DNA from 2 places in the Chryseobacterium sp. CBTAP 102 genome. Region 2 is predicted to be linked to the other one. Evidence: riboswitches for the same ligand, from Rfam matches in the RefSeq annotation. Region 2 holds a riboswitch; the other holds the start of a gene.
The links. A riboswitch is a leader RNA that binds a small molecule or an ion and turns the genes downstream of it on or off. The one in region 2 is predicted to bind cobalamin.

Region 1 (4,441 bases), 180 kb from region 2:
TCTACAATGTCAATCTTATTAGGAATATTACATACCAGATAAGCAAGGTTTCCATTGAATCCTATTGTCTGAAGGACTTTCCCCAGGTCTTCCTTATTATTACTCATTCCATAGATCTTATTAAATACTGTAGTAAGATCATTGCTTACAAAGGAAACTTCAGAAGTTGTAGTGGTAAAACCACCTTCATTGGAGATAAGCACTCCGGAGTCAAATCTAAGCGTTCCATCATCAGTACTTTCATAGCTGCTGTCTGTGCTGCATGAAACATTGAAAAGTAACATAGAAGCGAATGCAAGAGATAAAATTTTTCTAATATTCATATATAATTAATTTATTTTAAAAATTGATATTTAAAGTGAGACTATAATTTCGTTTAGGTAATGGATAAGAAAGCATGGTATAATAGGTTTCATTCAAAATATTATTTATTTTAAAACCTAGGGTATAATTTTTAAAGAAAGTTGTACTGACACCGGCATTCATCACAAAATATGGATCTAAGGCATCACTCTTGGTTTCATTAGAATCTGTATACGTTAATCCATTAAACATCCCTTGTACATACACCTTCACAAAGTCATACTGATAGTCTATGTTTCCAATAAATTTATGAAGAGGCACATACATAAGCTTCTTTTGAATATCAAGATCTGTTGACTTTGTATAAGAATATCCAAGATTAGATTTCAAAATATGTTTTCCAAGTTTTTTCTCAAATTCCAGTTGGGACTCCAGTCCATATGTTTCTACTCTATTGGTATTTGAAGCTCCATAATATCCGGCAGGAGTTCTTAACCATCGGATCATATCCCGGATATTCATGTAATAAGGAGTAACGGAAAGTTTAAAGTCTCCTATTTTAAAGTGGTTTCTTAATTCAAATTGGTAAGAAGTTTCCGGTTTTAAATTCATATTACCTCCCTGAGCCCAATACAAATCATTAAATGATGGTGCTCTGAAGTTTCTTGAAAAATTGAATTCAACATCATACCATTTTACAATATCCCATTTTCCTGAAAAAGAAAGCAGAACAGGAGAGCTGATATCTTCTACAAAATCTTTCTTGATTCCTGCTTCAAAACGCAAATCTTTCGTTGGAAAATAACGCAGTAATCCTGCAATAGATCCTGCACTTCTGTTAATATTTCCAATTCCTGAACTACCTGCTCCATTCCCTTTATTAATTTGAAATTCGCCGATAATATTAACATTCCACTTTGAATTCAGAAAATAATTAAAATCATTTTTCAGAATATAATTCTTCCCTACCCCTCCGCTGGTTTCAGCACCGTTAATATTACCAAAGTACTGAAAATTTTCCTCTGTATAGGCTGTTTTGAATGAGTTACTAAATTTTATGGTACTCCAATCCCAGGAAAGTAAACTTCGGGTATTCTGAGTTTCATATTTTGTTTTGTTTTCCAAATCTCCAAAATGAACAGGATAATGTTGTTGCCCATTAAAAAATTCTGATATCCAGGAAATCTGATGATGCGGAGCAATTTTATAGGCTGTTGCTATATTGATATTCGTATTATAATATTGTCCGTTATCATTACTGTAAGTTTTTCTTTTATCCACCTCAACCTGATAATCATTTTTACTTATTGAGTGATTGCCAGAAACTTTAAAAGTGAACTTATCATTACTGTAAGAACCTTTTACAAAATTATTATAGGTATTAAAAGAAGCGGCTTCTGAAAATAATGAACCATGGAAACCTTTATTAAAATCAAGGGTATTATTCAGGTGAATACTTCCCCCGATAGCACCACTTCCATAGATTACACTTCCACCACCAGCTTTTATACCAATCTGATCATAGCCGAACAAAGCAATATTATTGATATCTCCTTGTCCTAAAAAATTAGAATTGATATTAATTCCGTTCCATAAAAATGCAGTCTGCTGGGCGGTAGTTCCTCTGAAAGAAGGGGAAGAAACAGCACCACGCCCGTTTTCTTTGATATAAACCTGTGACTGAAATCTCAGGAGTTCTGAAAGGTTACTGGAGTTTTTCCCGGCCTCTTCTGCCGAAATTGTTTTTACGGGATGAAAAAGCTTCACCCTGTTCATCTGGTTGTCGAAGACATAAATAGTGTCAATGGTTTTCTCTTGTCCAAAAAGAAAACAGCCATAAGATGAAAAAAGCAGTACTAAAGATCTTTTTATATCCATTCCTTTTTACTTTTCCTCCGAAAGCAATATGTTTTTATAATTACAACTCTGGCAGGTCTCCTGACTTTCGCATTCTGCACCTTCCCGTTATATACAGTGGTTTTTTGCAGAAACTTTTGTTGCGATTTACAGTTGCGGGGACAGTCCGGGAGTTACACCCGATTCCCTTTTCATTCCAAAATACTGGAAACCAAAATTTTTGCAAAGATAGTTTTTTATGTGTATATGCCAAAAAATAGGGATTAGAAACAGATAGTATCTTTTAAGACCGGGAAATCCTTTCTCAGGAAAACGCCAGATTCAAAATTTGATGGGAAATGAATAATAAAATAGCTGCTTCCAGTTGAAAGCAGCTATATATCATGAAATAACGTTTAATTAATTATTTACCAATAACTTCGGTAATCGGGTTTCCTACATTTCCGCTTGGGAACTGAATTTTCAATAGAGAAGATACTGTTGGAGCAATATCTGTCATATGATATTCCTTATTGCTTTCTCCCTGTTTTACTCCCCATCCCATAAAGATCAACGGAATATGAGAATCGTAAGAATTCCATACGCTGTGTGTAGTTCCTGTTTTAGAATATGGCGGAAGCATAGAGTCATGAGAAATTAACTGGATATCTCCACTTCTCTGTCTGTTGATTCCATTAATAATTCTTTGTTTGATTGGCTCCGGAATGCTTGACTCCTGAACTTTGTCTACAGAAACAGCATATAAAACGGCAGGATCTTTCTCAATTTCTTTTACAGCAAAGTTTCTTACATCATCCAGCTCAAGCTTATTGTCTGCCAATACTTTTCTGTCGAAATAAACCTGGTAGTTATCAATGGCATTAACCAGTTTATCTGCCCCAAATTTCTCTTTCAGTTTCTGGTTCAGATTCTTTTCCGCATCTTCTCCGAAGAAACCTGTCGGGATTTTATGTTCTTTAAGGAATCCCACAGAATGTGCTCCACCATGGTCGGCAGAAAGGAAAACGGTATACTCTCCTTTTCCTACCTTTGAATCAAGATACTTGAAAAATTCAGCTAGATCCTGATCTAATCTGATATAAACATCTTCCACTTCAATAGAATTCGGTCCGAATTTATGGCCTGCATAATCTGTAGATGCCAGGTTGATGGCTAAAAAGTCTGTGATATTATCTCCACCCAGTTTTTCACCTTCTACAGAAGCTTCTGCCAGTTTCAATGTCAATGTATTTCCGAAAGGCGTATAACGGATGTTATCTTTTTTAGTCTGATAGTCTTTTGCTAAATTACTGTAAGGGAAAGTAGGTGTTTTTGCACTTCCCAGCAACCCTTCCCAGGGAGAATTGTCCGGTGCACTTTCTGTATATTCATTGATTGGAAGTAAAGTATTCCAGCCATTGGCTACTAATTTTTCAGGAAGATTCTGAGAATTGAATGATTTTACCCATTGCGGAAGATCATTCATATACCATGTACTGGTAATGAAATTCCCTGTACTGTCATCAAACCAGAAAGCTCCGTTTGGAGTATGTCCTGCTGGAAGAATGGAAGCACGGTCTTTCAAGGAAACCCCCACTACTTTTCCCTGGAAATTTGTTGCCAGTCTCAATTCGTCAGTTACTGTGGTAGACCAAAGATTTTTAGGAGAGTGGCTTCCCGTTTTTATATTGGCAGTTCCTACCGGCTGAACGCTGTCATCTGCAGTACAATAAACTCCTTTACCCGTTTCTTTATCCGTCCAGTCGTTTCCTGCAATCCCGTGAATTGCCGGTACAGATCCCGTATAGATACATGTATGTCCCAAAGCCGTAATGGTAGGAACATAAGGAATATGTACATTATTTAAAGAATATCCTGTATTCAAAAGTCTTTTGAAACCATCATTTCCATATTTACCATAAAAACGGTATAAATAGTCCCAACGCATCTGGTCTACTACCAGACCCACAACTAATTTGGGTCTTTCAAGTTGGGTATTTCTGTTCTTCTGTGCATTGATTGTAACTACGGAGAATAAAGTAGCTGCCGCAATTGAAATGTTCCTAAGCATCCAAGTAAATTTTATTGGTGACAAATTTAAGGGTTTTGAAAGTTTTGGAGTGTGAAATTTTATTTAAATTTGATTATTGTACAATTATCAACCAATCTTTTATGATTTTAGGTGTATACTGGTATTTCAAATTCCCGGATCATTTATATGACTTTCAGTTTTTCAAATTCTATCCGGGACTTGGAGGGCACGCCGATACCCCAGCTGAATTGACCGCCAGAATACAGGTGG
Region 2 (4,441 bases):
CTAAATCATTTGTAAAAAGTAAATCTAAAAGTACTTACAAAAGAAAAGATAAATAATAAACGGGTAACCACAGGGTATGCTCTTCAGAACAATATAACAGAGAAAAGTAAAATGAAAATTCAGAAAGAGATCAATTTTATTCTTGCAGTGGATGCACTTAAAAATGTACAGCGAAGAAATTATAATGCAGATGATTCCCGAAGAGAGAATACGGCGGAACATTCCTGGCAGATTATCATTCTTGCCCAGATCCTTTATCCGTATGCTAAAAACCGTGCAGATATTGATTTATTAAGGGTGATAAGAATGCTTTCCATTCATGATCTTGTGGAGATTGAAGCGGGAGATACTTTTATTTTTGATGAAAAAGCAATGGTAGGAAAATTTGAAAGAGAGAAAGCTTCAGCCCAAAAAATCTTTGGAATTCTGGATGAGCCTTTACGTACAGAATTTTTTAACCTGTGGCTTGAGTTTGAAGAAGAGACAACACCGGATGCTATTTTTGCCTGCGGGATCGACAGGATTATGCCGTTTATTTTAAATTCCCATACTACAGGAAAGAGCTGGACGGAAGCAGGAGTAACAGAAAAACAAATCCGAAATATGCTTGAAAATGCTATCAGCAGAGCATCGGATGAAATGGGAGAGGCTTTTGAACTTCTTTTAAACAGAAGTCTGGAAACGGAAAAAGTGTTGAAATAATAAAAAAAAAGACACTGTCCGGTTATTGATTGGGCAGTGTCTTTTTTTATGGATATCTCATGAATTTTTATGAGGCCAGCAATAAATAGTTATCAGGGTTTAATAAAACTCCCTGCTGCGAATAAAATCCAGCCATACTGTTCCATACATAAAACCTCATTTCAAAATTCCTGTAAGTAGTTTCCAGTTTAAATTTCACCTGTTTTCCGTCTTTGGACCACACCGGGTTTTTCACGGTAATTATTGTATTACCGGTTTCTTTTCCATCTACATATTCGAATAATCTCAGTTGAAGAGTCTGTGTTTTTTTCATAGGCTCCGTGAATTGTACCACTATATTGTTGAGATCAGCTTTTTCAAAATCTTTGTTATTGGCATTCACAACGGATGGCTGAGAAATTTTGTTTCCTATTTTCTTCGTCCATTTTAATAATGGGACATATAATTTTTCCAGCTTCTTTTCCTTTTTATAAAGCTCTGCAACCTTTTCAGAAAACAGGGTCTGTGCAATAAATCCACGTCGGATATTCACTTTGTGATAGATCGCAGAAAGGCTGTCTGTTTTTTCCTTTGGAAATTTTTCTTTGATAAATAAATCGTAAACAGCCCATGTCATATATTCATTGAATGAACTGATACCCGGATATCCTGACTTCTTATCCCATTTCGCCAGACTGAAGCTTTCCGTTATCTCCTTTGAATACTGATCTGAAACAGGATTAACATAACCATGATCTATTTCTGAAAATACGGTGTGATTATCCAGAAGTCTTCGGGCAATATTATTTTTTAAATTTCCAAGGATAAGATCTTGTCCGATATCAGGGAAGTCAACGGTTAATGAACTGTTGATGTCTCTATGGCAATTCTGTCCGCCTACCAGAGGAGAAATGGCGATAACATATTTCTTATCTCCTTCATTGGCTGGTCTTGCTGCTATTTTATCCAAAAAAGCATAGGTGTCATTGATGTAATAATACTCTTTGTAGTTCGAGATGATGGTATTATAAAACTGCTGATGATTTTTATAAAAGGTTCTATAATTCGATTTCTTCACAAAATCATTAATTAGTTCCAGGTTTTCATCTACTTCTTTGGGACCAAATGAATTGAATGGGAAATCTCTTTTAAGTAAACCACTTTCATCAAAAGAAAATGCATAGAAATCGGTTCGAAAACCTAAGAATTTTTTCCAGTCTTTTCTGGAATAGTTTACTTTTTTTAATAGGGGATGATCTTTTACAGGCTCAAAATAAGACATGATTTCATCATAATACGGAGGGATTTTCTGGACGTCATATGGATCTGTTTTACCGTATTCTGTGAGTGCTAAAATGATATTTCCCAATTCATAACTTTCCGGGAGTTCAATTTTGACGTCTTTTTGTGCTGTTAGTGATACTGAAAGGATGAGTGTAATGATTAAAATAATTTTTTTCATGTAATATTAGTTCTTCTATAGTTTTAGGAAAAGGGTAAAAAATTTCCTGAGGCCTAAATTAAAGAAAACCTGAATGAATTCCAATCATTATCGTCAATACGTAAATAGATTGTTTTGAATGGAAAAATTTCGGGCGGCCAAAGGCCGCCCGAAATTTATTTATAGTATCTGAATTGGTTTTTTGAATTCATCGATGGCTACAAAAGTAAAATCACCTACAATAGCTTTTTCTCTTTCATAGGAATACATCTGTTCAGTGTAAATTTCAACATTCACTTTCATACTGGTTTTTCCCACGTATGAAACTTTCCCGATCAGTTCCACAATGGTTCCGGCAGGAATAGGTTTTTTGAAATCAATCTTATCACTGCTTACGGTTACCACTCTTTTTCTGGCAAAACGGGTTGCTGTGATAAAAGCTACTTCATCCATCAGCTGCATGGCTGTACCTCCGAAAAGAGTGTCATAATGATTGGTAGTGTTAGGGAAAACCGCTTTAAAGATTCTGGTTTCGGATGCTTCAATTCTTTCTTCTGTAGTCATATATCATTATTAATTAAAGCGATAAGAAATGATTGGAAACAACAGAATAATGACAGGAACTTACAGAATTCCTGAAACAATCCATCAGATCAATACAACTTCAAATCGCGAAAGTTACATGTTTAAGAAAAAGGCAGGTCTCCTGACTTGTAACATCATTTATCTCCTTCCCATACCTCGCACAGTGGATCTTTGATAAAGACTTCAGTTACTTACAGTTGCGCGACAGTCCGTGATTTTCACACGGTTCCCTTTTAATCTGCAGTGATGCAGAACCAATTTCTGTGATGAATAAGCGTAAAAACTTTTCGAATGCAAAAATAATGAATTTATTCCGGATTATGATAAATAATCTGGCTGATTACTCTTCCTTTCTTAATTGTCCACAGGGTAGTATATCTGTTTTCTCCTGAACCATTGATCATATAAAGAAAAATATTATCATTGTCAAGAGATGTTACTCCTACTTTCTCAAAATCCATGGTAGGCTGGAACATATTTTTGATAGCTTCTCTTACAAAAACAGATCCTCTTCCGGGCTGCTGCACTCTGATGGATTTGATTTCGGTCATTCCTTCAGGAAGGTCATTTCCAATTCCCCACGGTTTTACTTTATCAATGGTAAGAATCTTTCCATCCGCATCTTTTTCCTTTTTACGGTATCCTGCATTGGAAGGATAAATATCAATCACCACTTTGCTTCTTTGGGCAGTAGGGATTTTAGGATCCGAATTGTCGGTGAAAATAAGGGATCTTCCATTTTTAGATTTAGATGGAGTATAGGCGGGAAGCTGGTCCACATATGCAATACGCCCTTTATTCACCATACCTTCTTTATCAAGAGTTTCATACCGTACAAAAGGCTTGTCGTCATCCTGTTTTTCCGGATATTTGATCCAGATCCATTCTGTTTCTCCCGGAGCCGGTTTTACATAAACAAATACATCTCCTTTGCGCATACGGATCTTGTCTACAATTTTTCGGTAATCGTCTTTATGTACACGTACGTTAGCATATCCTTCCTCAGCTTTTACCACTCCAAAAGGAACTTTTGTCTGTGCCTTTACAAAGGTTATAGATAAGATACTGATAGCGGATAAATAGAATGCTTTGTTTATGAAAGTCATCATGAAATTTTTTTGATCTTCCAAATATATAAATTAAATGCTTTTCGGAAGATAATTATACCGCTGCAGTTCACTTAAATCTTGTATTTGTTTCAGATGACCGTCTGAAAGCAGAAATATACGTTCAGAAATATCCAGAACATCTTTAAAATTATGATCAGAAATAATGAAACCTTTATGTGCTGACTCCCGCAGTATATTTTTCTTTAATTCTTCAGTAACCTTTGGAGAAAGACTATGGAATGGCTCGTCCAGTAAAATAAAATGGGCTTCAGAATAAATAATCATCAGGGTTTCAATAATTCTCTGTTCACCTTTAGAAAGGTTTTTAGGTTTTTCATGGAGGAAAGGCTGTATGAATTCTGAAGTAAAAAGTAGTTCAGTATTCTTTTGATTGCAAAAAAGAGGAATCAGGTTTTTGATTTTTACATACCTGGGTAAAAAGAGATCCTGTGGTAAGTAAGCAATTCTGTTTTTTCTATCGGAAATGGTTTTCAAAATGGTATGATCATATCTTATAAACTGCGTATTACCATGTTCAATCCCGAAGATAATTTTTAGAAGCGTTGATTTTCCGCTACCATTTCTGCCTAATAACCCTGTAATTTGCCCTGTTTCACATCCTATA

Region 1: it holds a riboswitch for cobalamin, as region 2 does, so the genes downstream of both, C8D70_RS06680 (TonB-dependent receptor plug domain-containing protein) here and C8D70_RS05945 (acyl-CoA thioesterase) in region 2, are expected to answer to the same signal.

Annotation. Positions count from the first base shown of each region.
Region 1 is NZ_QICX01000003.1:327,085-331,525, forward strand. Features, by position in the region: gene C8D70_RS06675 (hypothetical protein) at 1-323, opposite strand, end outside; gene C8D70_RS06680 (TonB-dependent receptor plug domain-containing protein) at 340-2,181, opposite strand; cobalamin riboswitch at 2,214-2,391, opposite strand; gene pafA (alkaline phosphatase PafA) at 2,564-4,210, opposite strand; gene C8D70_RS06690 (hypothetical protein) at 4,312-4,441, shown strand, end outside.
Region 2 is NZ_QICX01000003.1:148,793-153,233, reverse strand. Features, by position in the region: gene C8D70_RS05955 (HD domain-containing protein) at 112-702, shown strand; gene C8D70_RS05950 (DUF4932 domain-containing protein) at 770-2,143, opposite strand; gene C8D70_RS05945 (acyl-CoA thioesterase) at 2,303-2,686, opposite strand; cobalamin riboswitch at 2,801-2,981, opposite strand; gene C8D70_RS05940 (hypothetical protein) at 3,016-3,816, opposite strand; gene C8D70_RS05935 (ATP-binding cassette domain-containing protein) at 3,847-4,441, opposite strand, start outside.